DNA from 4 places in the Rahnella sp. 1L-D-7-B-C2 genome. Region 3 is predicted to be linked to each of the others. Evidence: predicted binding sites of a transcription regulator. Region 3 holds the regulator's gene; each other region holds the start of a gene.
The links. The regulator PhoB, encoded in region 3, activates phosphate uptake and scavenging genes when phosphate is short. The targets are predictions, from matches to a motif close to CTGTCATAAAACTGNCNNAT.
Positions count from the first base shown of each region.

Region 1: the regulator PhoB is predicted to act here: its motif matches at 2,304-2,323, upstream of serA (phosphoglycerate dehydrogenase).
Region 2: the regulator PhoB is predicted to act here: its motif matches at 4,489-4,508, upstream of phoA (alkaline phosphatase).
Region 4: the regulator PhoB is predicted to act here: its motif matches at 5,829-5,848, upstream of pitA (inorganic phosphate transporter PitA).

Region 1 covers NZ_JBXAVQ010000008.1:43,951-51,641, forward strand. Annotated here, with positions in the region: gene asr (acid resistance repetitive basic protein Asr) at 46-528, shown strand; gene serA (phosphoglycerate dehydrogenase) at 823-2,061, opposite strand; gene rpiA (ribose-5-phosphate isomerase RpiA) at 2,400-3,062, opposite strand; gene AC0Z7K_RS14575 (LysR family transcriptional regulator ArgP) at 3,261-4,163, shown strand; gene AC0Z7K_RS14580 (oxidative stress defense protein) at 4,229-4,969, opposite strand; gene argO (arginine exporter ArgO) at 5,086-5,703, opposite strand; gene mscS (small-conductance mechanosensitive channel MscS) at 5,880-6,785, opposite strand; gene AC0Z7K_RS14595 (oligosaccharide MFS transporter) at 6,918-7,691, opposite strand, start outside.
Region 2 covers NZ_JBXAVQ010000002.1:37,620-45,310, forward strand. Annotated here, with positions in the region: gene putA (trifunctional transcriptional regulator/proline dehydrogenase/L-glutamate gamma-semialdehyde dehydrogenase) at 1-3,797, shown strand, start outside; gene phoA (alkaline phosphatase) at 4,590-6,014, shown strand; gene AC0Z7K_RS03760 (LysR family transcriptional regulator) at 6,612-7,511, opposite strand; gene AC0Z7K_RS03765 (M55 family metallopeptidase) at 7,520-7,691, opposite strand, start outside.
Region 3 covers NZ_JBXAVQ010000007.1:165,183-172,873, reverse strand. Annotated here, with positions in the region: gene sbcC (exonuclease subunit SbcC) at 1-1,080, opposite strand, end outside; gene sbcD (exonuclease subunit SbcD) at 1,077-2,315, opposite strand; gene phoB (phosphate response regulator transcription factor PhoB) at 2,533-3,222, shown strand; gene phoR (phosphate regulon sensor histidine kinase PhoR) at 3,244-4,563, shown strand; gene AC0Z7K_RS14035 (cobalamin-independent methionine synthase II family protein) at 4,821-5,924, shown strand; gene brnQ (branched-chain amino acid transport system II carrier protein) at 6,368-7,687, shown strand.
Region 4 covers NZ_JBXAVQ010000004.1:222,790-230,480, forward strand. Annotated here, with positions in the region: gene prlC (oligopeptidase A) at 1-1,267, shown strand, start outside; gene rsmJ (16S rRNA (guanine(1516)-N(2))-methyltransferase RsmJ) at 1,277-2,023, shown strand; gene AC0Z7K_RS09485 (hypothetical protein) at 2,085-2,447, opposite strand; gene AC0Z7K_RS09490 (hypothetical protein) at 2,560-2,796, opposite strand; gene uspA (universal stress protein UspA) at 3,020-3,460, opposite strand; gene uspB (universal stress protein UspB) at 3,809-4,144, shown strand; gene pitA (inorganic phosphate transporter PitA) at 4,252-5,757, opposite strand; gene AC0Z7K_RS09510 (BaiN/RdsA family NAD(P)/FAD-dependent oxidoreductase) at 6,080-7,282, shown strand; gene AC0Z7K_RS09515 (hypothetical protein) at 7,296-7,439, opposite strand; gene AC0Z7K_RS09520 (peptide MFS transporter) at 7,581-7,691, shown strand, end outside.

The DNA.
Region 1 (7,691 bases), on a different contig from region 3:
GCAGTGGGGTAGACACATAAACTAAAAATCCTTGAGGAATTAACGATGAAAAAAGTATTAGCTCTGGTTGTAGCCGCTGCAATGGGCCTGTCTTCTGTCGCTTTCGCTGCTGAAACAACAGCAACTCCGGCGCCTGCTGCCACCGCAACAACGGCCGCACCTGCCGCCAAGCACGTAACTAAACACAAGACTCACAAGAAAGTTGCTCAGAAAGCGCAAGCGACTAAGAAACACGTAAAACACGCTAAGAAAGCCGCACCGGTTGCTCAGAAAGCCCAGGCTGCTAAAAAACCTGTAAAACACGCTAAGAAAGCAGCGCCGGTTGCTCAGAAAGCCCAGGCTGCTAAAAAACCTGTAAAACACGTTAAGAAAGCAGCGCCGGTTGCTCAGAAAGCTCAGGCTGCTAAAAAACACGTGAAACACGCTAAGAAAGCAGCACCGGTTGCTCAGAAAGCCCAGGCTGCTAAAAAACACGTAAAACACGCTAAGAAAGCGGCTCCTGCTGCAAAAGCAACACCAGCTGCATAAGTCTGACTAAGATTTCCGGGTGAGTGCCTTCACTGACCCGGTATCCAGACTGATAATCTGACACCCGGTCCGCCGGGTGTTTTTTTATCCATTTTCTGCCCTGAGGTACCGCAAGATGCTGCGACGCTACCAGTTCGAAATCACCTTTTCCTCTCTGATCCTCTGCGGCCTGATCGCCCTGCTTCTTCTGATGAGATTTTGAATTGTCGTTAGAGGGCCCACGAAACCCAAAACTCCCTGATACCAGACAAAAAAAACCGCCTTTCGGCGGCCTGGTTGTTTCAGCTGATGCGATCAGTAAAGCAGACGGGCACGAATCGTTCCCGGAATGGCCTTCATCAGTTGCAGCGCGGTAGTCAGCGTCGCGATATCCGTTTCTGCATCAATCACCACATACCCAATTTCAGGGCTGGTTTGCAGGTACTGTGCTGCAATGTTGATCCCCTGCTCGGCGAAAATCTGGTTGATGCTGGTCAGCACGCCCGGACGGTTTTCGTGGATATGCAGCAAACGGCTGGCTTTCTCGGTGTGTGCCGGCAAAGACGCTTCCGGAAAGTTAACCGCTGACAATGTAGAACCATTATCAGAGTATTTAGACAGTTTACCTGCCACTTCCAGACCGATACCTTCCTGCGCTTCCATGGTGGAGCCACCGATATGCGGTGTCAGCAGCACGTTGTCGAACTCACACAGCGGTGAATTGAACGGATCGCTGTTGGTCGCCGGTTCTTCCGGGAAGACATCGATCGCCGCACCAGACAGATGTTTGCTGCGCAGTGCGTTGCATAACGCAGGAATGTCGATCACGGTGCCGCGTGACGCATTGATCAGCAGTGCGCCCGGCTTCATCTGCGACAGCTGCACTTCAGAAATCATGTCTTTGGTGTTGCGGGTTTCGGGCACGTGCAGCGTCACAACGTCGCTGGTGTTGAGCAGTTCTTCCAGAGAAGCAATCGGCTGCGCATTCCCTAACGGCAATTTGCTTTCGATGTCGTAATAGAAGACACGCATCCCCAGGCTTTCCGCCAGAATACCCAGCTGTGTGCCGATATGGCCGTAACCGATGATCCCCAGACGTTTCCCGCGCGCTTCGAACGAACCGACAGCCAGTTTGTTCCAGATGCCGCGGTGGGCCTTTGCGTTCGCTTCAGGAATGCCGCGCATCATCAGCAACATTTCGCCCAGCACCATTTCGGCAACCGAACGGGTGTTAGAGAACGGTGCGTTAAAGACCGGAATACCGCGACGCGTGGCTGCTTTCAGATCAACCTGATTGGTGCCGATACAGAAACACCCCACAGCCACCAGTTTTTCTGCTGCCTGGAAAACTTCTTCGGTCAGCTGAGTACGCGATCGGAGCCCAACAAAGTGCGCATCACGGATCGACTCTTTCAGCGATTCCGTATCCAAAGCACCTTTGTGAAATTCAATATTGGTGTAGCCCGCTGCACGGAGGGTATCAACCGCACTTTGGTGGACGCCTTCCACTAACAAAAATTTAATCTTGTCTTTCTCAAGTGATACTTTTGCCATTTCCCGACCCTATAATTTTCTGGCTGAATTCGAACTGCGAGGTGATTACTCACAGCCAACATAACAAAAAATCCGCCATCATCAATACAAACGATTGCCTGACCGGTAGCAGAAGGCTCACCGTGACAGAGGGTTTTTAGCATTTCATGCTGGTTAGATTTTACTGCGCCAAACGTTCAGGAGGAGATTATCGGAAATGTGACATAAGTCACCGAATTCAGGCTTTTGAAGAAAAGATGATTCAGTCAGAAAATTATCATCTTCATAACATTGCGTTATGACAGACGTGTGTCTGGCTGCCTTTAACACAGCAGCCAGATCTTCTGCTTATCGCTGAGTTATTTCAGCGTAACAGTTTTAACGCCTTCCGAAGTGCCGACCAGCGCAACATCCGCGCCACGGTTAGCAAACAGACCGACGGTCACGACTCCGGCAATATTGTTGATCTTATTTTCCATCGCGACGGCATCAAGAATGTTCAGATTGTGCACGTCGAGGATCACGTTGCCGTTGTCGGTCAGCACGTTCTGACGATATTCCGGCAGGCCGCCAAGTTTTACCAGCTCACGCGCCACGTAAGATCGCGCCATCGGTATGACTTCTACCGGCAGCGGGAATTTACCCAGCACATCGACCTGCTTGGACGCATCGACGATACAGATGAATTTTTTCGCAATCGCAGCAATGATTTTTTCACGGGTCAGCGCAGCGCCGCCGCCTTTAATCATCTGCATGAAGCCGTTGATTTCGTCGGCACCGTCAACGTAGATATCCAGCGAATCCACTTCGTTGCAGTCGAAAACGTGAATACCTAAGCTTTTCAGTTTCTCGGTAGACGCGTCGGAACTGGAAACTGCGCCTTCAATTTGCCCTTTGATTGAGCCGAGTGCATCAATGAAATGGGCGGCGGTGGATCCGGTACCTACACCGACGATGGTGCCCGGCGTAACGTAATCCAGTGCGGCCCAGCCGACTGCTTTCTTCAATTCTTCCTGCGTCATAATGGCTTCTCTGTCTGATAACCCGAAAGTGCCGGTGATTATAAAGCAAGTCAGGGTGATTGGGATAAACAACGCCGTAGCGAGATCACACTTATTCAGTGCAATCGCGCTGCAAACGCAAAGATTTTCCTCACCACAAAACCTGACAATCTGTGGCATAGTGTTTGGATAAAATAAAATCCAAGGGACAGAACTCCGATGAAACGCCCAGATTATAGAACGTTGCAGGCACTGGACGCGGTGATCCGTGAGCGCGGTTTTGAGCGCGCGGCACAGAAGCTTTGCATCACTCAATCGGCGGTCTCACAGCGCATTAAACAACTGGAAAATCTGTTCGGCCAGCCTTTGCTGGTGCGCACCGTGCCACCGCGCCCGACCGAACAGGGGCAAAAATTGCTGGCGTTGTTGCATCAGGTCGAGCTGCTGGAAGAAGAGTGGCTGGGCAGTGACAGTAATAGCGACAGCAATGATACGCCGCTGCTGCTCTCGCTGGCGGTCAACGCCGACAGTCTCGCTACCTGGCTGTTACCGGCGCTGAAATCGGTGCTGGTCGATTCCCCTATTCGCCTGAATTTACAAGTTGAAGATGAAACCCGGACGCAGGAGCGTCTGCGCCGTGGTGAAGTGGTCGGTGCGGTGAGTATCCAGCCGCAACCGTTGCCGAGCTGTCTGGTTGATCAGCTGGGCGCGCTCGATTACCTGTTCGTTGGTTCGAAACCGTTCGCCGACCGCTACTTCCCCAATGGCGTCACCCGCTCCGCGCTGCTGAAAGCGCCGGCGGTGGCGTTTGACCATCTTGACGATATGCATCAGGCTTTTTTACAGCAGAACTTTGATTTGTCGCCGGGCAGCGTGCCTTGTCATATCGTGAACTCGTCGGAAGCCTTCGTGCAACTGGCGCGTCAGGGCACCACCTGCTGCATGATCCCGCATCTGCAAATCGAGAAAGAGCTGGAGAGTGGCGAGCTGATCGACCTGACGCCGGGCCTGTTCCAACGCAGGATGCTGTACTGGCATCGTTTCGCCCCGGAAAGCCGCATGATGCGCAAAGTCACCGACGCCCTGCTGGCGCACGGCCATCAGGTGTTGCGTCAGGACTGACTGACGATCCAGCCAGAAACAAAAAACCCGCCGGAGCGGGTTTTTTCATTTTTACAGCTTTATGTTTACTGAGCAGGAGCAGGAGCTTGCGGCTGCAATTCAAACACCACATCAACCTGATCGTCAAAGTGAATGCTTTGCTGTTCGTAAGTCTGTGCCACATCGCTCTGGCCTGCGGCTTCGGCGGTTTTGTACATCCGCGCGACCGGCATCGGCTGGTAGTTAGCGACGTGATAGCGAATGCTGTAAACCGGCCCCAGTTTGGTATGGAAACCTTCGGCCAATGATTTCGCCTGCTGCGTGGCGTTATCAATCGCTTTCTGTCGCGCTTCGTCACGGAAACGATCCGGATTCGCAACGCCCAGTTCGACGGCACGGACTTCATTCAGACCCGATTTCAGCGCACCATCCAGCAGTTCGTTCAGTTTATCCAGCTGACGCAATGTCACCTGCACCTGACGCACCGCACGGTAGCCTTTAAGCTGTGACTTTCCATCTTTCAGGTAGTCGTATTCCGGCTGAGTGCGTAAATTCGCTGCATTGATGTCTTTCTTCTCAATGCCATTTTTCTGCAGGAAAGCAAAGTATTCCGCTACACGCGCATCGGCCTGTTGCTTGGCGCTTGCGGCATCTTTCGCAGAGACGTTCACTTCGATCGCCAGCGTGGCAATATCTGGCGTAGCGTCAACGCTCGCCGTTCCTGAGGTCACAACGTGCGGTCCGGCAGGTAATTCTGCCGCCTTCAACGTCAGTGGTAATGTCCCTAATCCCAACATCGCTGCTACAGTCAATGCTTTCAGTTTCACAGTGCCTCCATTAATCATCAAAGATATGGCAATAAACGTATTAACTGCGAAACCGTAGCATAATCCGTTACAACAGAAACTAAGATTAGTGACAAAAACCTGTTTATCCGGCGAACTTAAAGTACACCGGTCTGCCGCGCCAGCTGAATGGCAATGCCCCACATAATGGTGCCGACGATAAAGTTGATCACCCGCTGCACTTTGCCGGTGTTCAGCCACGGCGCCAGCATGGCGGCGAGGATAGCCAGCCCGAAGAACCAGATGACCGACGCACTGACCGCGCCGAGCGCGAACCATGAGCGTTCATCGGCATTCAGGCTGCCGCCGAGACTGCCGAGAACCACGAAGGTATCGAGGTATACGTGCGGATTCAGCCAGGTCACGGCCAGCATGCTGACCACAATTTTCCAGCGGCTTTGCTTTGCCACTTCGGCCTGCGCCAGTTCAGGATTTTTGCTGAACGCCGTACGGTACGCGCCCCAGCCGTACCACAGTAAAAATGCCACGCCGCCCCAGCTCACCAGCAGCAGTAAAAGCGGTGATTTGCTCAACAGCGCGCTACCGCCAAAGATGCCGCCACAGATGAGCGCGATGTCGCTCAGCGCGCATAATCCGGCAATCATCAAGTGATACTGGCGGCGAATGCCCTGGTTCATCACAAACGCATTCTGCGGGCCAATCGGTAAAATCATTGCGGCGCTCATCGCCAGTCCTTGCAGGAAAATAGACAGCACGTCGTCATCCTTTAAACAGTCAGTCAGAGAGAATGCGCGCAGTGTAAGGGTATTGATGGCATTAGAGGAAATGGATAATTCTAATCCCCCATTAGGTTAGCTTATCAGGGGAATCCATCGATTGGGATATGAAAAAGGCGCCCGCAGGCGCCTGAGTTTTACCGGCAAATCGCGCGTTATTCCGCGATGCCCTTTCTTTCGATTGAACCCTGTTCTTCCTGCTGGCTGGCAGCGGCATCTGCAACATGATGCAAATGCACGTCCATCTGCGGGTAAGCGATGTTGATTTTGTTCTCGTCAAGCGCACGTTTGAAGGCTTCCAGCAGATCCCAGTAAACTTCCTGAGCGTCGCCGTTGGAACTCCAGACACGTACCACAAAGTTCAGCGTTGAAGCGCCCATTTCATTCAGACGCACGGTAACGCCTTTTTCATGCTGGATACGTTTGTCCGCCGCGATGATATCGCCCAAAACTTTTTTCACCTGATCAATATCAGATTCATAACCCACGCCCACCACGATTTCGGTACGACGGTTTGGCTCACGTGACGTATTGATAATGTTACCGGCGATGATTTTACCGTTCGGTACCACGATCATTTTGTCATCTGGGGTAACTAACGTAGTGGAGAAAATCTGCACCTGCGTCACAGTACCGGCCACGCCGCCGAGATCGACATATTCACCAGCACGGAACGGACGGAAGATGACCAGCAGCACGCCTGCGGCAAAGTTTGCCAGCGATCCCTGCAAGGCCAATGCTACGGCCAAACCTGCGGCACCGAGAACGGCGATGACCGATGCGGTCTGCACACCCACGCGCCCCAGAACGGCAATCAGCGTGACGGCGATAACGGCGTAACGCACGAGAGCGGCGAGGAAGTCAGAGACGGTCAGATCGATACCGCGCAGTTTCATCACGCGGCTGACAGCGCCAGATAACACGCGAGCGACGATCAGACCAATGATGAGAATAAAGATTGCCGCAACGATATTGACGGCGTAATGGATCAGTAAAGCCTGATTTCTCACTAACCAGTTGCCCGCATTGTTAATGCTGCCCACAACGTTCAAATCATCCATTTAATTACCCCAAAAAATTACCCTGACGGGTGATAAGAAACCAAAGCTGCCCGATATACGGGCAGCAACTTTGGGTTAAGGTTAACTAACAATGCGATGAAGTGCCAATTTCAGGGTAAGATCCCAGTGAAATTAGGAATTTGCGGGGTGATTCTTCAACGGCTCTGGCGTTTTGAAAGCCTGCAACGGGCCGCGTCCGCTCAGCGTAAAGGCTGAAATCACGGTGAAGGTCAGCGCGATAAGACCGAGGATCAGATAAGTACCGTGGAACCCGATACGGTCATACATATTCCCGGCAAACACCGACATAAACATGATCGCTACCTGCTTGAAGAAGCAGAAGGTCACCAGATAAATCGTCGCCGAGAAGCGCACTTCAAACACTGACGTGATGTACTTGAAGCAGCCGACGATCAAAAACGGAACTTCAAACATGTGCAGCGTTTTCAGCACCACCACTTCGACAGGCGAAGAGGCAAACGAAGATCCGATGATGCGCACGGACATGATCATCCCTGCCAGCAGCAGTGCATTTTTGCCACCGATACGGTTCACGATAAGCGGTGCGAAAAACATGATGCAGGCGTTTAGCAATTCGCCCATGGTGGTGACGTAACCGAAGACGCGTGTCCCTTCCGATGAGGAAGCAAAGAACGAGGTGAAGAAGTTGGCGAACTGCTGATCGAAAACGTCATAGGTGCAGGAGACGCCGATCACGTAAAGCGCCAGGAACCACAGTTTGCGGTCTTTCAGCAGCTCAAGGGCAATTTTCAGGCTAAAGGGTTTGGTATTTGCGCCCAGATCGTTTGCCACCCGCGCACTGGAGGTCACTTCCGGTTTGGCTATCAGCAACAGAATGGCGAGGATCACCGCACAGCCAGAACCGAGCCAGAACACAAACTCGTT
Region 2 (7,691 bases), on a different contig from region 3:
TGACTGAAAGCGCTGAAGAGGCCGCTGCGCCGCTGTTGCAGGAATCACATCAGCCATTCCTGGATTTCGCCGAGCAAATTCAGCCGCAGTCCGTCAGCCGTTCCGCCATCACCGCCGCCTATCGCCGCCCGGAGCCGGAGGCGGTTTCGATGCTGCTTGAACAGGCACGTTTACCCGCGCCGTTAAATGACGCTGCGCAGAAACTCGCCGCCGACATCGCCACCAAACTGCGTAACCAGAAGAGTGCAAATGGCCGCGCCGGAATGGTGCAAAGCCTGTTGCAAGAGTTCTCCCTTTCCTCGCAGGAAGGCGTGGCGCTGATGTGTCTGGCCGAAGCACTGCTGCGTATTCCCGACAAGCCAACGCGCGATGCGTTGATCCGCGACAAAATCAGCAACGGTAACTGGCATTCGCATCTTGGCCGCAGCCCGTCGCTGTTCGTCAACGCCGCGACCTGGGGTTTGTTGTTCACCGGCAAACTGGTGGCAACGCACAACGAAGCCAGCCTGTCGAAATCGCTGAGCCGCATTATCGGCAAAGGCGGTGAACCGCTGATCCGCAAAGGCGTGGACATGGCGATGCGCCTGATGGGCGAGCAGTTTGTCACCGGCGAAACCATTGCCGAAGCGCTGGCTAATGCCCGCAAGCACGAAGAGAAAGGGTTCCGCTATTCCTACGACATGCTGGGTGAAGCGGCACTGACCGAGAAAGATGCGCAGGCCTATTTGCAGTCGTATCAGCAAGCGATCAACGCCATCGGTAAAGCCTCGAACGGTCGCGGCATCTATGAAGGGCCGGGGATTTCCATCAAGCTTTCCGCCCTGCACCCGCGTTACAGTCGTGCGCAGTACGAGCGTGTGATGGAAGAACTTTATCCGCGCCTGCTGTCGCTGACCTTGCTGGCACGCAGCTATGACATCGGCATTAATATTGATGCCGAAGAAGCCGATCGTCTGGAAATCTCCCTCGATTTGCTGGAAAAACTCTGCTTTGAGCCAGAACTGGCGGGCTGGAACGGCATCGGTTTTGTCATTCAGGCGTATCAGAAACGCTGCCCGATGGTGATCGATTACCTGACCAATCTGGCGCAGCGCAGCCGTCGTCGTTTGATGATCCGTCTGGTGAAAGGCGCGTACTGGGACAGCGAAATCAAACGCGCGCAGGTCGAAGGTCTGGAAGATTATCCGGTCTACACCCGCAAGGTTTACACCGACGTTTCCTATCTGGCCTGCGCCCGCAAACTGCTGGCGGTGCCGAACCTGATTTATCCGCAGTTCGCCACCCACAATGCCCATACCGTGGCGGCGATTTATCAGCTGGCGGGCAACAACTATTATCCGGGACAGTATGAGTTCCAGTGCCTGCATGGCATGGGTGAACCGCTGTACGAGCAGGTAGTCGGAAAAATTGCCGAAGGCAAACTGAACCGCCCTTGCCGCATTTACGCCCCGGTGGGGACGCACGAAACCCTGCTGGCGTATCTGGTGCGACGTCTGCTGGAAAATGGCGCGAACACCTCTTTCGTCAACCGCATCGCCGACGCCACACTGCCAATTGCAGAGCTGGTCGCCGATCCGGTACTGGCGGTTGAAGCGCTGGCCGCCAGCGAAGGACAGGTCGGCTTGCCACATCCGCGCATCGCCCTGCCACGCAATCTGTACGGCAGCAAACGCGTGAACTCCGCCGGTCTGGATATGTCCAGCGAGCATCGTCTGGCCTCCCTGTCCAGCGCTCTGTTGCAAAGCGCCAGCCATCCGATCACCGCGCAACCGATGATTGATGCGCCGACGGATGACGGCGAATTCCTGCCGGTCATCAACCCGTCTGAAAATTCCGATATCGTCGGCCACGTGCGCGAAGCGACAGAAGCGGAAATCAGCCGCGCGCTGGACGCCTCCGCCGCTGCCGGCGCCATCTGGTTTGCGACGCCTCCCGAAGAGCGCGCAGCAATCTTGCAACGCGCAGCAGAATTGATGGAAGCGCAGTTGCAAAGTCTGCTTGGCGTGCTGGTGCGCGAAGCCGGAAAAACCTTTAATAACGCCATCGCCGAAGTGCGCGAAGCGGTCGATTTCCTGCACTACTACGCCGGGCAGATCCGCGAAGATTTCACCAACGACACGCATCGTCCGCTCGGACCGGTGGTGTGCATCAGCCCGTGGAACTTCCCGCTGGCAATCTTCACCGGTCAGATTGCTGCTGCACTGGCGGCGGGTAACAGCGTGCTGGCGAAACCTGCCGAACAGACGCCGCTTATCGCCGCGCTGGCCGTCGGTATTTTGCATGAAGCCGGTGTTCCGGCGGGGGTTCTGCAACTTCTGCCGGGCAAAGGCGAAACCGTCGGCTCGCAGCTGGTGAATGACGAACGCGTTCGCGGCGTGCTGTTCACCGGTTCCACCGACGTGGCGGGTATTTTGCAACGTAACATCGCAGGCAGACTCGATCCGCAGGGGCGTCCGACGCCGCTTATCGCTGAAACCGGCGGTCTGAACGCGATGATCGTCGATTCTTCCGCCCTGACCGAACAGGTAGTGATGGACGTGGTAGCTTCGGCGTTCGACAGCGCCGGTCAGCGTTGTTCCGCCCTGCGCGTGCTGTGCATTCAGGATGACGTCGCCGACCATACCTTGCAGATGCTGCGCGGCGCCATGGCCGAATGCCGGATGGGCAACCCGGAACGTCTGTCTACGGACATCGGGCCGGTCATTGACAGCGAAGCCAAAGAAGGCATCGAGAAACACATCGACGCCATGCGCGCCAAGGGCCGCACGGTATATCAGGCAGCACAAACTTTCGCAGCTGACCAGAGCGAATGTGTACGCGGGACGTTCGTTAAACCGACGCTGATTGAACTCGACAGCTTCGACGAAATGAAGAAAGAGATTTTTGGCCCGGTGCTGCACGTGGTGCGTTATGCCCGTCAGGATCTGGATAAGCTGATCGGTCAGATTAATGCCGCAGGCTACGGTCTGACGCTGGGGATTCACACCCGTATCGACGAAACGATTCACCGCGTCACGCAGCAGGCGCACGTTGGCAACATGTACGTGAACCGCAACATGGTCGGCGCGGTGGTCGGCGTTCAGCCGTTCGGCGGCGAAGGTCTGTCCGGCACGGGCCCGAAAGCCGGTGGTCCGCTGTACTTATATCGTCTGCTGAGCAGCCGTCCGCAATTTGCCGTACAGCAGACGCTGCTGCGTCAGGATCGCGAACTTCCGCTCGATGCCTCCGTGCGTGAAGCACTGCTCGCACCGCACCGCGCCCTGCAACAATGGGCCACCGGACAGAAGCAAAGTGCGGCCTTGATTGGGGTCTGCGAACGTTTCGCAGAAAGCAGCCAGGGTGGCACCCTGCGCACCCTGCCGGGGCCAACCGGCGAGCGAAACACCTACGCGCTCCTGCCGCGCGAACGCGTACTGGCATTAGCCGACAATCAGGACGATGCGCTGACTCAGCTCGCCGCCGTCACGGCGACCGGTTGCCGCATTCTGTGGCCGGAAGCACCGTTGCAGCGCGAGTTGTTCAATCAGTTGCCGAAAGCTGTACAGGCTCGCGTGGACTTCGCCAAAGACTGGCAGAACGATGCGCCGGTCTTCGATGCGGTGATTTATCACGGTGATGCCGATCAGGTACGTGAACTCTGCCAGCTGATCGCCAACCGTCCAGGCCCGATTGTCTCCGTACAAGGGTTCGCCCGCGGCGAAGACAATATCTTGCTCGAACGCCTGCTTCACGAGCGCTCTTTGAGCGTGAATACCGCGGCGGCGGGAGGAAATGCGAGTTTGATGACCATCGGGTAAGTTTCTTAAGGGCGGAGGCTGTCGCAATGGCGGCTTTTGTATCTGATCTTGGAAGTTTCGGTTTCTCGATTGCATTAGGTTGGGTTTAAGACGGATTGAGTAAGTTTCGGTTTCTCAATTGCAGCGATCTCTTAACTCACTGTGCCGAAGCCGCCCAAAGGAGGGAAGTACTTTCCCTCCTTTGGATTCCTCCCCGCTTTTTAAAACATGCGCTTCGCGGTGCCCTCTCTCGGTCCTGAAGCCTTAGGTCTTCAGGCCGCTCCGTTCGGCAGGATTTTTTAATCGCGCCATTTCACCATTTTTAAAAACAGAAACGAGTCGTCTTTAATTTTTTAGTTGTCCCTTTTCTTTTCTCATCCTGAGCCGGTGAAGTTGTGACCTAATAGCTCTGGCCGCGTTCAAAAATCACGCCGTAGGGAGAGGTGGAAAACCGCGCGGCTTTTTGCGCGGGTTGTAACCCGACCGGAGGGCACCGCGCAGCGGAGGGATTTTGCGGCAATAGCGGTAGTTGCTGAAACATAGCCCGTCTGCACGGCACGTGTTTTAAAGAGCCAGGGATTCTTAAGGGCGGCGGCGATAAGCCGCCCTTAAGGCCAGTGTGGGTGGCAACCCACGACCTTGAAGTTGATGTTGATGTTGATGTTGATGTTGATTTTTAAAGCCCCCATTTGTACTCCGTCCCCAAATCCCTTTGTCATAAATCCGTCATCCTCCTGATTTACCCTCCCAGTAACAAAATAACTCAAACTGTGTGTTTTTATTTCTGACGCTTTATAAAAAGGAGTTTTGACAATGCAACAACCTGTATCTCTGCTCGCTCGCGCCATCGCTGCCGCTTTGCTGCTTTCCGCCTCTGCCGGTTCCTACGCCGCTGAAGAAAATGCGTTGTCTGACCGCGCAGCAAAAGGTGTCCTGACCGAACAAGGTGGCGCTCGCCGTCTGAGCGGTGACCAGACAGCCGCGCTTAAGGCATCGCTCTCTGACAAAACGGTGAAGAACGTGATCCTGCTTATCGGCGACGGTATGGGTGATTCCGAAATCACCTCCGCGCGAAATTATGCCGAAGGCGCGGGCGGCTATTTCAAAGGCATCGATGCCCTGCCGCTGACCGGCCAGTACACACACTATTCTCTCGATAAGAAAACGCAAAAACCTAACTACGTCACCGATTCTGCCGCCTCTGCCACCGCCTGGAGCACCGGTGTGAAAAGCTATAACGGCGCAATCGGCGTGGATGTGAACGGGAAAGACCATCAGACGATCCTCGAAATCGCCAAAGCCGCGGGCAAAGCCACCGGCAACGTCTCGACGGCTGAATTACAGGATGCAACGCCCGCGGCACAAATCGCGCACGTTACGTCCCGTAAATGCTACGGCCCGGAAGAAACCTCTGAAAAATGCGCCACCAATGCGCTGGAAAATGGCGGACGCGGCTCGATCACCGAACAGTTGCTGCACGCCCGCGCCGATGTCACGCTCGGCGGCGGCAGAAAATCGTTCAGCCAGCTGGCGAAAAGCGGCGAGTTCTCAGGCAAATCTCTGAAAGATCAGGCGCTGGCACAGGGCTATCAGTGGATTGAAAACGCCGACCAGCTCGCTGCCATTACCCAGGCCGGTCAGCAAAAACCCGTTTTGGGCCTGTTCTCAGAAGGCAATATGCCGGTGCGCTGGCAGGGGCCGAAAGCCTCTTATCACGGCAACATTGACAAACCCGCTGTTACCTGCGAAGCCAATCCACAGCGCACGGCGGACATTCCGACCCTTGCCGCTATGACTGAAAAAGCCATCGACCTGCTGAAAACCAATGAAAAAGGCTTCTTCCTGCAGGTAGAAGGTGCGTCAATTGATAAGCAGGATCATGCCGCCAATCCATGCGGACAGTTCGGTGAAACGGTCGACCTGGATGAAGCTGTGCAGAAAGCGCTGGAGTTCGCCCGCAAGGACGGCAACACGCTGGTGATCGTGACCGCCGACCACGCACATTCCAGCCAAATCATCGAAGCCGACGCCAAAGCTCCCGGCCTGACGCAGACGCTGACCACCAAAGACGGCGCGCCAATGACCATCAGCTATGGTAACTCCGAGGACGATTCACAGGGGCACACCGGAACCCAGCTGCGCATTGCGGCATTTGGGCCACACGCGGGGAATGTGGTGGGTCTGACAGATCAGACTGATCTCTTCTTTACGATGAAAGGGGCAATGGGGATCGAATAGTTTTTAATGCAGGGAGGACCCATTGCAATGGCGGCGTTTATATCGGACCGTGAAAGTTTCGGTTTCTCAATTGCATTAGGTTGGGTTTAAGACGGATCGAGTAAGTTTCGGTTTCTCAATTGCATTAGGTTGGGTTTAAGACGGATCGAGTAAGTTTCGGTTTCTCAATTGCAGCGATCTCTTAACTCACTGTGCCGAAACCGCCCAAAGGAGGGAAGTGCTTTCCCTCCTTTGGATTCCTCCCCGCTTTTTAAAACATGCGCTTTCGCTGGAACGATGGACGTGTTCTGGTACTCCAGCGTGTGGCGCAAAACCCTGCCGCTTCGCGGTGCCCTCTCTCGGTCCTGAAGCCTTAGGTCTTCAGGCCGCTCCGTTCGGCAGGATTTTTTAATCGCGCCATTTCACCATTTTTAAAAACAGAAACGAGTCGTCTTTAATTTTTTAGTTGTCCCTTTTCTTTTCTCATCCTGAGCCGGTGAAGTTGTGACCTAATAGCTCTGGCCGCGTTCAAAAATCACGCCGTAGGGAGAGGTGGAAAACCGCGCGTTTTTGCGTGGGTGGCAACCCACGACCTTGACCTTGACGTTGCAGTGGTTATTAAACGCCCCTCTTTTGCCCCTCCCCCAGCGCCCATAATTTCCGCCTTATCAGTTGCTTAAGCTTGAGCGCCGCCTGGGATACCGGCTGGTCACGCCTGTTCAGCAAAATCACCTCAAAGGGTAACGGCTCTGTCACCTCACAAATTTTAAGCTGACCGACATACCGCTGGGCAGTAAACGTGTCGACTACGCCAACGCCACCTCCGGCCAGCACCATATCGGCGATGACAGAATAGGTTTTGATATGCAACGAAGACTGCGGGGTCAGGCCGTTTTCCCGCAGGACGCGGTTGAGCACCAGTCCGAGCGGATCCTGCTGCTGTAGCATCATCAGGTCGTTTTCACAGAGCCACGCCAGCGACACCGGGCCTTCGACCGGGCAATCCTTCGGTAACAGTGCGACCATATTGCCCTGATAGATGGACTCCGAAACCAGCTCCTGCGTGGCGGGCTCACCGAAGGCCAGTGCGAAATCCATTTTGTATTGCAGTAAATCCTGACTCAGCGTGTTGAAGTGTCCGGTCACCAGTTCCACGCTGCCGCCGGGGGTCTGACGGCGGAAATCGACCAGTACCGGCGCCATCACGCTGTGACCCAGCGCGTGAGCGGAACCGATGCGCACATGCTGGCCTTCGCCCTGCCGCAGCTGCTCCGCAAGCGCACCGATCGCCTGAATATGGCTGAACAACGCCTCGACTTCCGGCATCAGCCTGCGCCCTTCCGGCGTCACGATTAACCCCTGCGGCGTGCGGTCAAACAGCGTGAAACCCAGCTGCTGCTCGGCGTGATTGAGAACACGGCTGACGTTCGGTTGCGACACATTCAGCAAGCGCGCCGCGCCGCTGACGCTGCCCGCCTGCAAAACCGCCTGAAACACTTCAATGTGACGTAAGCGCATGTGTTGCCTTATTTCTGAGTCGTCGCCAGATACGAAAACGCACTCAGCAAGCTGATGATGTTCGCCACGTTCGGGCTGTGATAGCCGACGGTGACCGCATCCAGACGCTCAACCCCGGGGATCAGGCAGAACAAATCGGCCAGCACCGGTCGGGCGGTCATCAGTTCGAGATGATACGGC
Region 3 (7,691 bases):
CGGCAGGATTTGCTCTTCAATGAGTGTCTGCTGCTGTCGCTGTTCTTCCACCTGTTTCTGGCGCGCACTTTGCGCCTGTTCTGCGGCCTGCTTCAGCGGCGTCATCTGCGCCAGCTGGTGTTCCTGCTGCTGGATCAGCTGCGCGGTCTGCTGTTGCAGATTCAGTGTTTCCTGCTGGCAGCGCTGGCGATCGTTAAGACGTGAACGGAGTTTTTCCGCCGGTTCGCTGAGTGCAAGCTGCTGCAACTGCGGCGCAGCCTGCGCCATTTCCTGCTCCGTCGCTGCCAGCTGTTGCACTGATTGCTGATGTTTTTGCTGCACCTGCTGCCAGTGTTGCAGCCAGTTAAGATCCTGCTGACGCTGCTGCGCCCGCTGGCTAAGGCTGATTTCCTGCGCGTTGAGTTCTTTAAGCTGCGTTTCCAGCGCCTGACGCTGTTCTTCGCTGAGCAGTTCGATACCAGCCATGCGCTGATGTAAACCGTCGAGCGCTACGCGCGCTTCTTTATGCTGTTCGAACACGCGTTCAGACAGGAGGCCGTAGATTTCCGTGCCGGTAAGTTCTTCCAGCAATTCTGCGCGGTCATTGGCATCGGCATTGAGAAAGGCGGCGAATTGTCCCTGTGACAGCATCATCGATTTGGTGAAACGGCCAAAATCCAGCCCGGTCAGTTCGGCAATCGTGTCAAGTTTATCGCGTACTTTATCCGCCAGAATTTTGCCGTCCGCCAGCAATGCCAGCTCGACTTTCGGTGCCTGTAAATTGCCGTCCGGTGAGTTTTTCGCCCGGCGCTGGCTCCAGAAGGCACGGTAGCCAATGCCTTTCACTTCAAATTCCACTTCGGCCAGTGATTCGGCGGTGTGGCGGGTCATCAGTTCGTTCTGGCTGGGGGTGACGTTCAGACGCGGCGTCTGGTGATACAGCGCCAGACAGATGGCATCGAGCAGGGTAGTTTTTCCCGCGCCGGTCGGGCCGGTGATAGCGAATAATCCGTTGCTGACAAAAGGCTCAGCGGTGAAGTCGATTTTCCATTCGCCTTCCAGCGAGTTTAGATTTTTTAAACGCAGGCTGAGAATTTTCATTGTGTGGCGTCCTCTGCGTGATGACCGCTGGTGACCTCATCGACCACCTGCGCAAACAGCGTGCGCATCCGTGCCTGACGCTGTTCGTCAGTGTCCGCTTCCAGCGACAGCCGCCGCTCGAAGACATCGCTCACGCTCAGCTCGCTGAGGGTTTCTTTTTCCTGTTGTTCAATGCTGTTAATGCGCTGTTCTTTACTGCGGCGCAGCAGTACGACTTCCACCGGCAGTTCAGCGGTCAGCGCCTGGATCCGCCGTTGAATGTCGCTGAGGTAATCCTGCGTCGCGACTTCTATATCCAGCCAGACCGGTTTGGTGGTATCGCCATCGCTGAACTGCATCAGTTGTTTTTCTATTTCGGCCAGCGGGCCTTTGATCATCTGCATCGGCTGAAATACCGGAATTTCCAGCGTTTCGATGCTGTTCAGCGTTGCACCCGTAAAATCGAGCATAAATACGCTTTTGGCTTTGCCGAGTTCGTCAAAACTCAGCGCAATCGGCGAGCCGCTGTAACGGATATGGTTGGTTTTCGCCACGCACTGGGCGCGGTGAATATGCCCGAGTGCGACGTAATCGACCGGCGGAAATGCCTGTGCCGGAAAGGCATCGAGAGTACCTATATAAATGTCGCGAACGGAATCCGAGGTGCTGACGCCGACGGTGGTCAGATGGCCGGTGGCGATGATGGGCAGCGGGACGCCGAGCTGGTCGCGCTTCGCCTGTGCCGCCTGATATAAAGCGTCATAATGGGCAGCGATGGCTTCCTGCAACGCCAGCTGCTTGTCGCTGCCGGACTGACCGGCCTGGCTGGCTATCAAATCGCGCGGGCGTAAGAACGGGATCGCACAAAGCACTGCGCCGGGCGAGCCATCACGATGATTTAATTCCAAAACCTGCTCAGACAAGTCTTCACCGACGGTAGCGATCACGCGGGTGTTGAGGCAGGAAAGTAGTTCTTTCGATTCATTGAGCGTGGCGACCGAATCGTGGTTACCGGCCAGCACTACCAGCTGGCAGCCGGTGTGTTGTAATTCCACCACGAAGCGGTTATACAATTCCCGCGCATAGCTTGGTGGCGAGCCGGTATCGAAAATATCGCCCGCCACAATCACGGCATCGACCTGATGAGTTTCCACCTGTTCCGTCAGCCAGCGCAGAAAGGCCTGATGCTCGGCGGCGCGGCTTTTGGTAAAGAAGTACTGGCCAAGGTGCCAGTCTGAAGTGTGGATCAGGCGCATGAAACTCCCGGTGATTCGCTAGACGGTAACAATGGCGCAAAGTATAAACGCCGTCGGGGGACGATGTCCCCAGAAAAATCAGGCGAATTTCAGCAAGATGGCTGTCAAAGTGCGGTGTAATAGACCATCCTTTCTATTCATAAATCTGTCACAAAACTGACGCATAATGGCGCCCGCAATCAAATAAAAGATCGCTAACCTATTGGCAGGACCTACGATGGCTAGACGTATATTGGTGGTTGAAGACGAAGCTCCAATCCGTGAAATGGTGTGTTTTGTACTGGAACAAAATGGCTATCAGGCAGTAGAAGCTGAAGATTTTGATTCCGCGATTGGCCAACTGGTCGAGCCTTATCCTGAGCTTATCCTGCTCGACTGGATGTTACCGGGAGGGTCCGGGATCCAGTTTATCAAACATCTTAAACGTGAAGCCCTGACCCGCGAAATTCCGGTGATGATGCTGACTGCACGCGGTGAAGAAGAGGACCGGGTGCGTGGCCTCGAAGTGGGTGCCGATGATTACATTACTAAACCGTTTTCTCCTAAAGAACTGGTTGCCCGTATTAAAGCTGTGATGCGCCGTATTTCACCGATGGCGGTGGAAGAGGTGATCGACATGCAGGGTCTGACGCTCGATCCTTCCTCTCACCGCGTGATGGCCAATGAGCAGGCGCTCGACATGGGGCCGACCGAGTTCAAGTTATTGCATTTCTTTATGACCCACTCCGAACGCGTTTACAGCCGCGAACAGTTGCTCAATAACGTCTGGGGCACTAACGTTTATGTGGAAGATCGCACGGTAGACGTGCATATTCGTCGTTTACGCAAAGCGCTGGAAACCAGTGGACATGACAGAATGATCCAGACTGTCCGTGGCACGGGATACCGTTTTTCAACGCGTTATTAGTCCCCACAGCGGAGAATCTGTGTGTTAGAACGTTTGTCATGGAAACGGCTGGCCGGCGAATTTTTTCTGTTTTGCCTGCCAGCGATCATTCTCGGTATTTTTGTCGGCCATTTTGGCTGGCTTCTCTTTGCGTCTCTGCTGGCGGCGCTGGGCTGGAACTATTATAACCAGCTTAAACTCTCACACTGGCTGTGGCTTGACCGCAGCATCACCCCGCCAAATGGCCGCTGGAGCTGGGAGCCGTTGTTCTACGGGCTGAACCAGATGCAGATGCGAAACCGCCGTCGCCGCCGTGAATTAGGGCAACTCATTAAACGTTTTCGCAGCGGTGCAGAATCGTTGCCGGATGCAGTGGTGCTGACCACTGAAGAGGGCAATATTTTCTGGTGTAACGGTCTGGCGCAGGAGCTTCTCGGCTTCCGCTGGCCGGAAGATAACGGGCAACACATCTTCAACCTGCTGCGCTATCCGGAATTTCGCGCCTGGATCCAGGCGCGTGATTTCAGCCGCGCACTCAATCTTCAGCTCAATAATGAACATTACGTCGAATTTCGCGTGATGCCTTATTCCGAAGGGCAGTTACTGATGGTGGCGCGTGATGTCACGCAAATGCGCCAGCTGGAAGGCGCGCGGCGTAACTTCTTCGCCAACGTCAGCCATGAACTTCGCACCCCGCTGACGGTTTTGCAGGGCTACCTGGAAATGATGGAAGATGCCAAGCTGGAAGAGCCGTTTCGCACTAAAGCGCTCGATACTATGCAAGAGCAAACGCGACGCATGGACGGGCTGGTCAAGCAGCTCCTGACGCTGTCAAAAATCGAAGCCTCCGCCAATATGGATTTGCACGAAAAAGTCGATATTCCGGTGATGCTCGGGATGCTGGAGCGCGAAGTACAGACACTGAGTGGCGGTCAGCACGAAGTTGTGTTTCGCGTAAACGAGAAGCTGAAGGTCTTCGGCAACGAGGATCAGCTACGCAGTGCGGTGTCGAATCTGGTGTATAACGCGGTCAATCATACGCCGCCGGGCACCCGAATTGAGGTCAGCTGGCAGCAAACGCCGCATGGCGCACAGTTCCAGATAAGCGACAACGGGCCGGGCATTGCACCTCAGCATCTCCCGCGTCTGACTGAACGTTTCTATCGTGTCGACAAAGCCCGTTCCCGCCAGACCGGTGGCAGCGGACTGGGGCTGGCGATCGTCAAACATGCGCTCAGCCACCACAACGCCAGGCTCGAGGTGATGAGTGAAGTCGGCGTCGGCACGCGCTTTATTTTTACGCTGGCACCGAAGCTGATAGTTCCTTCCGATAACACCACTAAAGTTTCAGTGAAACCGTAAATTGCTGTTTTCTATCCAGCCCGGCATTTCTCCATGTCGGGCTTTTTTTGTTTGCTGCTTCATTAACTCACCGCTTTTGATCGTGAATTTATTTCATCTCCCATGAAAATTCCTCTGTTGTCGGTGAGTAACCGGCATGACAGTATCGCCTTAAAACCATTTAGACATCCAGAAGTCTACATGTAACGCGGCGCAATTATTTACCTTGTAAATCATTTGCATTTCGTCTGCGACGGGATGCCATTAAGGAGTTTTTCATGCAACGTACTACCCCTCCGTTCCGTGCTGACGTGGTCGGCAGTTTCCTGCGCCCGGCGGCTATCAAAGAAGCGCGTAAGCTGTTTCAGGCTGGCGAGATCGATGCCGCGCAGCTGCGTGCCGTAGAAGATACTGAAATCCGCCGCGTGGTGGATTTACAGCGCGAAGCCGGTTTGCAGGTGGTCACTGACGGTGAGTTCCGCCGTGCATGGTGGCACTTCGATTTCTTCGAAGGGCTTGACGGAGTGGAAGGTTACGACGCAGTACAGGGGATTCAGTTCAACGGCGTACAGACCAAAGCACGCAGCATTAAAGTCACAGGTAAACTCGGCTTTGATGCGCATCCGATGCTGGACGATTTTCGTTTTCTGAAAAGCATCAGCGGCAGCGCAGTCCCGAAAATGACTATCCCAAGCCCGAGCGTGATGCACTTCCGCGGTGGCCGTAATGCCATCAGCAAAGAGGCGTATCCTGATCTGAAAGACTATTTCAACGATCTGGCACAGGTTTATCGCGACGCCATTAAAGCATTTTATGACGCCGGTTGCCGCTATCTGCAACTTGACGATACTGTCTGGGCGTATCTGTGCTCGGAAGATCAGAAGCAGCAAATCCGCGAGCGTGGCGATTCTCCAGAAGAGTTAGCGCGTACTTACGCGGACGTGCTGAACAAAGCGATTGCCGGTAAACCGGACGATCTGGTGATTGGTTTGCACGTGTGTCGCGGTAACTTCCGCTCCACCTGGATTTCCGAAGGTGGCTACGAGCCGGTGGCTGAGATCCTGTTTGGCGGTGTAAATATCGATGCCTTCTTCCTTGAGTATGACAATGAGCGTTCCGGCGGCTTCGAGCCTCTGCGCTTTATTAAAAAGGGCCATCAGCAGGCAGTTCTGGGGTTAATCACCACCAAATCCGGCGAGCTGGAGCCGGCCAAAACCGTTGAAGCGCGTCTGGCGGAAGCGGCGGAATATTTGGATATCAATCAGATTTGCCTCAGCCCGCAGTGCGGTTTTGCCTCGACGGAAGAGGGCAACAGTCTCACCGAAGCGCAGCAGTGGGAAAAACTGAAACTGGTGGTGGATATCGCTGCCCGCGTCTGGTAAAGCCTGGTAGTGGTTAATGTTTGACCTTGTAAAAATGTTGTAAACTGTGCGTGAAATAACCTGAGAGTGGTGATTTCACGCATTTTTCGTCCTTCCGGAGCATATCTTGTGCTTCATTAGTTTAAAAATCATACATATCATATGGCGTGTTTTTCGATGTATTCAGCGAATATTACTGCTTTGCGATGTTAATCTGGTTAAACACTCTGCTTTTTGGATCGCGGCTTGCCTTTATACGCTATAAACGTTTACCTTAACGCCCGCTGTCGCTCGATACTCCCTGCATAACAACGTAATCATCTGCATATCATCAGGCGTTTTTAGCTCACTTCGATCCCCACACGGTGCTCTCTGGCAGTTTTATGCCATTCATCCTTGTACGAGGTGGCACGACGACAGCAACGGTCACTTTATTCATTTGAACAGGCAACACGACACCAATCATGAGTACTCGTTTAACAAATAAAGATATTCTGGCGCTGGGTTTCATGACCTTCGCTTTATTCGTCGGGGCGGGGAACATTATTTTCCCGCCGATGGTTGGCCTGCAGGCCGGTCCTGAAGTCTGGTGGGCAGCTGCCGGGTTTATGATAACCGCTGTAGGTCTCCCGGTGATGACAGTGATTGCGCTGGCGCGCGTCGGTGGCGGTGTTGACGCCCTGAGTACGCCAATTGGCCGTGGTGCCGGTATTCTGCTGGCGACCGTCTGCTATCTGGCTGTAGGCCCGCTGTTCGCCACGCCACGCACCGCAACCGTCTCTTTTGAAGTGGGTATCGCACCGATGACCGGTGATGGCCCGCTTCCTTTACTGATTTATAGCGTGATTTACTTCGCGCTGGTGATCGGCATTTCCCTCTATCCGGGCCGCCTGCTCGATACCGTCGGGCATTTCCTCGCACCGCTGAAAATGGTCGCGCTGGCTGCACTGGGTGTTGCCGCGCTGCTGTGGCCTGCCGGGCAGACCATGCCTGCGGTGGATGCTTACCAGACCGTGCCGTTCTCCAGCGGTTTCGTTAACGGCTATCTGACGATGGATACGCTGGGCGCGCTGGTCTTCGGTATTGTTATCGTGAATGCCGCCCGTTCTCGCGGTGTGACCGATGCCAAACTGCTGACCCGTTACACGATTCTGGCCGGTCTGATCGCCGGTTTAGGTTTGGTGCTGGTCTATCTGAGTCTGTTCAAGCTCGGCGAAAACAGCGCTTCACTGGTGCCGGGCGCAACCAATGGTGCGGTGATCCTGCATGCGTATGTGGCGCATACCTTCGGTGGCGTCGGCAGCTTCTTCCTCGGTGCGCTGATCTTCATCGCCTGTATGGTGACGGCGGTTGGCCTGACCTGCGCCTGTGCGGAGTTCTTTGCTCAGTACCTGCCGCTGTCGTATAAGTCACTGGTGTTTATTCTGGGCCTGTTCTCCATGCTGGTGTCTAACCTTGGCCTGAGCCATCTGATCCAGATTTCCATTCCGGTGCTGACAGCCATTTATCCGCCATGTATCGCACTGGTGGTGTTGAGCTTCACCCTGCGCTGGTGGAATAATACGACACGTATCGTGGCGCCGGTGATGCTCGTCAGCCTGGTGTTCGGTATCGTCGATGGCATCAAAACCTCTGCTTTTGCTGATATCATGCCTGCCTGGACCGCAAATCTGCCGCTGGCAGCCCAGGGTCTTGCCTGGTTACCGCCTTCAGTATTAATGCTGGTGCTGGTCGGTATTTATGACAAAATCAGTGGTCCGCGCAACGTCACCGCGCACCAATAATTAT
Region 4 (7,691 bases), on a different contig from region 3:
GGCGGAGATTTTGTCATTGCGTCACGAGCTGGCGCAGTTGCTGGGCTTTGATTCTTACGCGGATATGTCGCTGGCGACGAAAATGGCTGAAAGCCCGAAACAGGTGATCGACTTCCTGAGCGGTCTGGCGACCCGTGCGCGTCCGCAAGGTGAGCAGGAACTGGCTCAGCTGCGTGCGTTCGCCAAAGAACATTACGGCGTCGATGAGATGGAAGCCTGGGATTTGCCGTTCTACGGCGAAAAACAGAAACAGCATCTGTTCTCCATCAACGACGAGCAACTGCGTCCGTATTTCCCTGAACAGCGCGCGCTGGAAGGGCTGTTCGAAGTGGTAAAACGTATTTACGGCATCACCGCTAAAGAACGTAAAGACGTGGAAACCTGGCACAAAGACGTGCGGTTCTTCGACCTGTTTGATGAGACCGGTGATCTGCGTGGCAGTTTCTATCTCGACCTTTACGCCCGCGAGCACAAACGCGGTGGCGCCTGGATGAACGACTGCGTCGGCAGCATGCGCAAAGCCGACGGCGAGCTGCAAAAGCCGGTCGCGTACCTGACCTGCAACTTTAACGGCCCGGTCGGCAATAAACCGGCGCTGTTCACCCACAACGAAGTCACTACGCTGTTCCATGAGTTCGGTCACGGCCTGCATCATATGCTGACCCGCATCGACACGCCGGGAGTCGCCGGTATTGCCGGTGTGCCGTGGGACGCCGTCGAGCTGCCGAGCCAGTTTATGGAAAACTGGTGCTGGGAGCCGGACGCGCTGGCATTCATCTCCGGCCATTTCGAAACCGGCGAACCGCTGCCGAAAGAGATGCTGGATAAAATGCTGGCGGCGAAGAACTATCAGGCAGCGCTGTTTATTCTGCGTCAGCTGGAGTTCGGCCTGTTCGATTTTCGTATGCATGCGGAATATGATCCGGCGAAAGGTGCGCAGATCCTGCAAACCCTTGGGGAAATCAAGAAGCTGGTTGCCGTGGTGCCATCACCGAGCTGGGGACGTTTCCCGCATGCGTTCAGCCATATTTTTGCCGGCGGTTATGCGGCTGGTTACTACAGCTATCTGTGGGCGGAAGTGCTGTCTGCCGATGCCTATTCCCGCTTCGAAGAAGAGGGGATTTTCAACCGCGAAACCGGCCAGTCATTCCTCGACAATATCCTTTCACGCGGGGGTTCCGAAGAGCCAATGGAGCTGTTCAAGCGCTTCCGCGGGCGTGAACCGCAGCTGGATGCTATGCTGCGCCATTACGGTATCAAAGGATAATCTCTGCCTGTGAGTGTGTGTTTACTGTGTGAAGAAGGCGCCGATGAAGGCGCCTTATCTGTTCTGGCGCAGCGCTGGAATCTGACGTCTGACCCCGACGCGGTGATGGCGCTGGTTCTTACGCCTGAACGTCTGGAATTACGCAAACGCGACGAGCCGAAACTCGGCGCGATTTTTGTCGATTTCGTCGGTGGCACCATGGCGCACCGTCGCAAATTCGGTGGCGGACGCGGTGAAGCCGTGGCGAAAGCGGTGGGTGTTAAAGGGCGCTATCTGCCCGATGTGGTCGATGCCACGGCGGGCTTAGGTCGCGATGCCTTTGTGCTGGCGTCATTGGGCTGCAAAGTGCGGATGCTGGAGCGTAATCCGGTCGTTGCGGCGCTGCTCGACGACGGGCTGGCGCGCGGTTACCGCGATGCTGAAATCGGCCCGTGGCTTCGTGAGCGCATGACGCTGCTGCACGCCTCCAGCCTGACGGCGCTCTCTGAGCTTTCGCCTAAGCCGGAAGTGGTGTATCTCGACCCGATGTATCCGCACAAGCAGAAAAGTGCGCTGGTGAAAAAAGAGATGCGCGTGTTTCAGGGGCTGGTTGGCCCGGATGAGGACGCCGATGGATTGCTGGAACCGGCGCGCCGCTTAGCCACTAAGCGCATTGTGGTAAAACGCCCGGATTACGCGCCACCGATGGCCGATATCCCCGCGCAAGCCGCCGTGGTGACCAAAAGCCACCGGTTTGATATTTATACGCCGTTGTAAGAACACAACGAGATGAAAAAGAAACCAGAAAGCACTGCACATACGTTCTGGTTTCTTATTTTCATGCCTGATTACGCAAATCTTCAATAAACTCTGTCACCGGTACCGTTTTTTCGCGATCCCGCTGTGCTTCATCGATCTTGTTTAACTGGTCGATCAAAATCTTCTTCATTTCCGCTTCTGCGAAACGCGTCAGCAAATCTCTTACCATCGGCTGATAGCCAATCTGGTGATGTGCCGCGATTGTTTTCAGGTTACTCAGCAGCGACTTTTGCAGTCTTATTGAAATGGCCTGAAGCTCCATCATGTCATCGATCTCAGCAGCCTGAGCGGCGGAGATTGCGACAGCGTGTTCTTCAGACACGCCCAGCTCGCGGTTATCCCACATCTCAGCGTTATTTTGGGCGTCGTGGTGGGTTGTCATAATGTCATCCTCTAAATGTTTCGATATTGGTGGCCCGTTGGTGCGTAACCGCAAATCTGCACGAAATTGCTCAATTTTCATCACGCCTGTTTACTGCTGTAAATGCGCTTCTCTATTTAAGTTGTGCCGGGTGTCCCTGATGCGGAGGTATAAAACAGACTTTCAGCATCCGGCCCCGGTTCGTTTGGGCGATAAACCACAATGTAGGCGGGGTCGTCCGATGTTGTTCTCGAATATCCATCAGGTAATTCCCGTCACGATTAACAAAGCATTCGAGAACTTCTTTTTCCGTCACACTGTGTTTGATGAGCAATTTTTCCTTCACTGCAGAAGAAAACTGGATTTTCATGGCACATTCTGTATGAAAATATCGTCCGTATATACCAGCGTATTAAATTTTATTTCTATTTAAACATAGTGTTAATGATTTAAATCTAATAATAAAATTTATGTATATACAATAATAATGCTTAGTCCAGAGATTGACCAGTTTTCTTTCGCTCACATATCGCCCATAAAAAATGCCCGCCGGTTTTCACCTGCGGGCATTTTTACGTTAACGCTTTCGCGATTTACGCTTCTTCTTCCTCGTCACGCAGCGGGACGATCAACATGTCGATGTGGACGGTATTGATCAGCTGGCGCGCGGAGGACATCAGTTTGCTCCAGAAATCCTGGTGATGACCGCACAGCACTAAATCCACGCCGTATTTGTTGATGGCATCGACCAATACCTGCGCTAAATCACCACTGCCGCTCAGGGTCTCGGAAATCGGATAACCGGCGTTTTGCGACAGTTCATTCAGCGCGTGGTGGGTTTCTTCGGAAATACGTTTTTGCATATCACCCAGATTGACATCGATAAGGCCGGTATACAGGTCTGAATAGTTCACATCAACGTGGATCAGGGACACTTTGGCGTTATACGGACGCGCCATCGAGACGGCTTTCTCAACCAAAACCTTGCTCTCTGGCGACAGGTCTACTGCAATGAGTATGTGTTTGTAAGCCATAAGAAAACTCCTTCCATAAGTCGGTTAACAGCAATATCAGCATCATGCGAAACTCATGCTTTTAGTATAGCCCCAAAATGGTTAAAGAAATCAAGCATACAGATCCCATTTCCTCATTTGACAAAGCATAGATAGAAATAATATGAGCCAGCGTCCCCATTTCCAGATTCGTTTCCTACACTCAATGAATGCAGGGTTCTCCTGCTTTGGCAATTTTCTGTGATGTGAAAAGGGGCGGACCGCGTTGTGTCCGGGGGTGTGAAATCGCGGAAAGGCAGGGCGAAACGTCGGGTGTGTGGCCGATTGCGGGTCACATTGCGCGGGGTGAGTTCGCCTTGAGGGGGAATCATGATCAGTCCCGTTGCGCTATTTTGGGCTTTATGTTTTGTGTGTGTGGTGAATATGCTGCGCTATTACTCTTCTCTGCGCGCATTGCTGGTGGTGCTTCGGGGATGCGATCCCTTGCTGTATCAGTACGTGGATGGCGGCGGGTTCTTTACGTCTCACGGCCAACCGAGCAAGCAGATAAGGCTGGTGCGATATATTTATGCTCAGCGTTACGTTGAACATCACGACCCTGAGTTTATCCGTCGTTGTGAGAGAGTCCGTGGTCAGTTCGTTCTGACGACCGCGCTGGTGGGGCTTATCCTCATCAGTATGCTGGCGATGCTCATCTGGTATTAACCCTGAATAATCGTTGTGAGGATGTGTGAAAAAGGAAACAAAAAAGGCGGCCTGTGATTGCTCACAAGGTCGCCTTTTTCTTACCTGAGCCGCAGCTCAGACGTTTATCAGATAAGCTTTAACGCAATCCAGTACAGCAGGCCGGAAAGCACAATCGAGACCGGCAGGGTTAAAATCCATGCCATCGCGATGTTCTTCACGGTTTTAGACTGCACGCCGCCGCCGTCCACAATCATGGTGCCTGCAACCGCAGAGGACAACACGTGCGTGGTGGAGACTGGCATACCGGTGTAACTTGCCACGCCGATAGACACCGCCGCCGTAAGCTGCGCAGACAGGCCCTGTGCGTAGGTCATGCCTTTCTTACCGATCTTCTCACCGATGGTGGTTGCAACGCGCTTCCAGCCAATCATGGTACCCAGCGCCAGCGCCAGTGCTACCGCGATGATGATCCAGATCGGCGCATATTCGACGGTCTGAAGAATGTCGGTTTTCAGTTCGCCGAGGAAGCGTTTATCCGCAGGCGAGGTTTCCGGCAGTTTCGCCACTTTATCGGCCGTATCAGACACACACATCAGCAGGCGACGCATATGGCTGCGTTCATCCGGTGCCAGGGCGCTGTAAGACGGCAGATTGGTCAGCAGCGTTTGCGCGCGGCCGATAGCGTCGAGTGCATGGCTGCTGTCGCAGTGGAACACTTTCGCAGCATCGGTCGGTGCGATATTCACGTCTGGCGCAGGCACCAGAGGTGTTTGTGCGACCACGTGCGGTACCGCATCCACGTGCTGCTGATAGTACTGACCGAGGTGCGTCACGGCGTCGCGGGTACGGGTAATGTCGTAACCGGTTGCGCTCATGTTGAGCACAAAACCTGCCGGAGCCACACCAATCAGGACCAGCATGATCAGGCCGATACCTTTCTGACCATCGTTAGCGCCGTGAGAGAAACTCACGCCAATAGCCGACAGGATCAGGCCGATACGGGTCCAGAACGGCGGCTTCTTCTTACCGTCTTTCTTTTCACGTTCAGCAGGCGTCAGGTGGATACGGGCATGTTTCTTATTGCCACTCCAGTAGCGACGCAGCAGGAAAATCATGGTTCCTGCCACAATCATCCCCACCAGAGGCGAGATAATCAGAGAGGCAAAAATACCGATCATTTTAGGGATGTTTAACGCATCGACCACGGAAGTGTGAGTCATCAATGCATTGGTCAACCCTACGCCAATGATGGCGCCGATCAGGGTGTGGGAGCTGGACGCCGGCAGACCAAAATACCAGGTGCCGAGGTTCCAGATGATCGCTGCCAGTAACATAGAGAACACCATAGCAAGGCCATGCGTGGAACCTACGTTGAGCAGAAGATCGGTTGGAAGCAAATGAACGATGGCATAAGCCACACTCAAACCACCGAGTATGACGCCAAGGAAGTTAAATACCCCTGCCATCACGACCGCTAATTGCGAACGCATTGCCCGGGTATAGATGACGGTTGCTACTGCATTGGCCGTATCATGAAAACCGTTGATGGCTTCATAGAACAGAACAAACAGTAACGCGAGAATCAATAACGAACCGGTATGAAAATCCAACCCGGCAAATAGATGCAGCATAATTGTTACGCCAGTTAGTGGTCATGAACGCCGCGCATTATCTGCGAGAACAGGGTGTCTATAAAAGGAAAATATGACATTTTTTTGACTAAAAACAGGACAAAAAAAGCCGAGACGGAGATTAATTTATGAATAATCAGTTAGTTATTTGCCCTTTCTTCATTGAAACATTTGCTTACTTAGCGCCATAAAACCCCGCTGATACTGGTGTAACCCCTGTCAGTCACTTACAATCCGCGGCGCATAGCGGGCAAAACCTGCTCAAATGCAGAGCGTATCCTATTTAAAACGTAGCTGAATTTTCCGAAAAGAGAGGCCAAAAGTGGAACAGGTTGATGTGGTAGTCATTGGTGCGGGTGCGGCAGGCATGTTCTGTGCAGCGCAGGCCGGACAGGGTGGCTGCCGTGTTCTGCTGCTGGATAATGGCAAGAAAACCGGACGTAAAATTTTGATGTCCGGGGGCGGACGCTGCAATTTTACTAATCTATATGCCGAACCGGCCGCCTATCTTTCGGAAAACCCACATTTCTGTAAATCCGCGCTGGCGCGTTATACCCAATGGGATTTCATCGATATGGTCAACCGCTACGACATCGCCTGGCACGAGAAAACCCTCGGCCAGTTATTCTGCGACGACTCTGCCCAGCAAATTGTCGCGATGCTCGATAAAGAGTGCGAGCAGGGGAATGTCGAAGTACGCCTGCGCAGCGAGATTTCCGACGTTCAGAAAACCGAAGACAGCTTTATTATCAACGTGAACGGCTCAACTGTGAGTACTCACTCACTTGTAGTGGCCAGCGGCGGACTTTCGATGCCGGGGCTGGGCGCAACGCCGTTCGGTTATCGTCTGGCCGAACAGTTTGGCCTGAAAGTTTTACCGACGCGTGCCGGCCTGGTGCCGTTTACTCTGCATAAACCGCTGCTCGACCACTTGCAGACATTGTCCGGCGTCTCGGTGCCTTCGGTTCTGACCGCGCAGGATGGCACCGTTTTCCGCGAAAGCATTCTTTTTACCCATCGCGGCATGTCCGGCCCGGCGGTGTTACAGCTTTCCAGCTACTGGCAGCCCGGTGAGTTTGTGAGCGTTAACTTACTTCCGGATACTGACCTGGCGGCGTTTCTTAATGCTCAGCGACAGGAACATCCGAATCAAAGCCTGAAAAATACGCTGGCGATGCAATTGCCTAAGCGGCTGGTCGAATGCCTGCAAACTCTCGGTCAGTTACCGGACGTCACGCTGAAACAGCTGAACGCGCCGCAACAGGCCGAACTGGTCGGGCAACTGCAAAACTGGCAGGTACAGCCGAACGGCACCGAGGGCTACCGCACGGCGGAAGTGACTCTCGGTGGTGTCGATACCAAAGAGCTTTCCTCGAAAACGATGGCCGCGGCCAAAGTCCCCGGTCTGTATTTCATCGGCGAAGTGGTAGACGTCACCGGCTGGCTGGGGGGATATAACTTCCAGTGGGCATGGAGTTCGGCGTGGGCGTGTGCGCAGGATTTGGTGGCTTCGCGAAAATCATAAACATTCAATATTCTTAGGTTTCCGCTCCATCAGCCCGGATGGAGCGGAGTGCTTGCGCATCACTTTTATTCACCCCACCCCACGCATTTTCTTTACCGTCATTTTCTCTGTTAACCGTCATAAAGTCTGTAAAAGTGGACAATGGTCGACTTTTCATCTTAAAGTCCTGCGGTTGGCACTAGAGATAACCCCTAATTGTTATCAAATAATAATGGCTGAATGATGATGAGCGGCCCGCCAGACAGCCGCCGCGCAGTTCAGTGTTCGCAAACACTCCGTCAGACTTTTTGGAGAATTTATGCATTCCTCTGGTAGTAAAAACGAAGGCCGGACCTTCTTAGGTCATCCTTATCCGCTGCGCTCACTGTTCTTCACAGAGATGTGGGAGCGCTTTTCGTTTTACGGGATC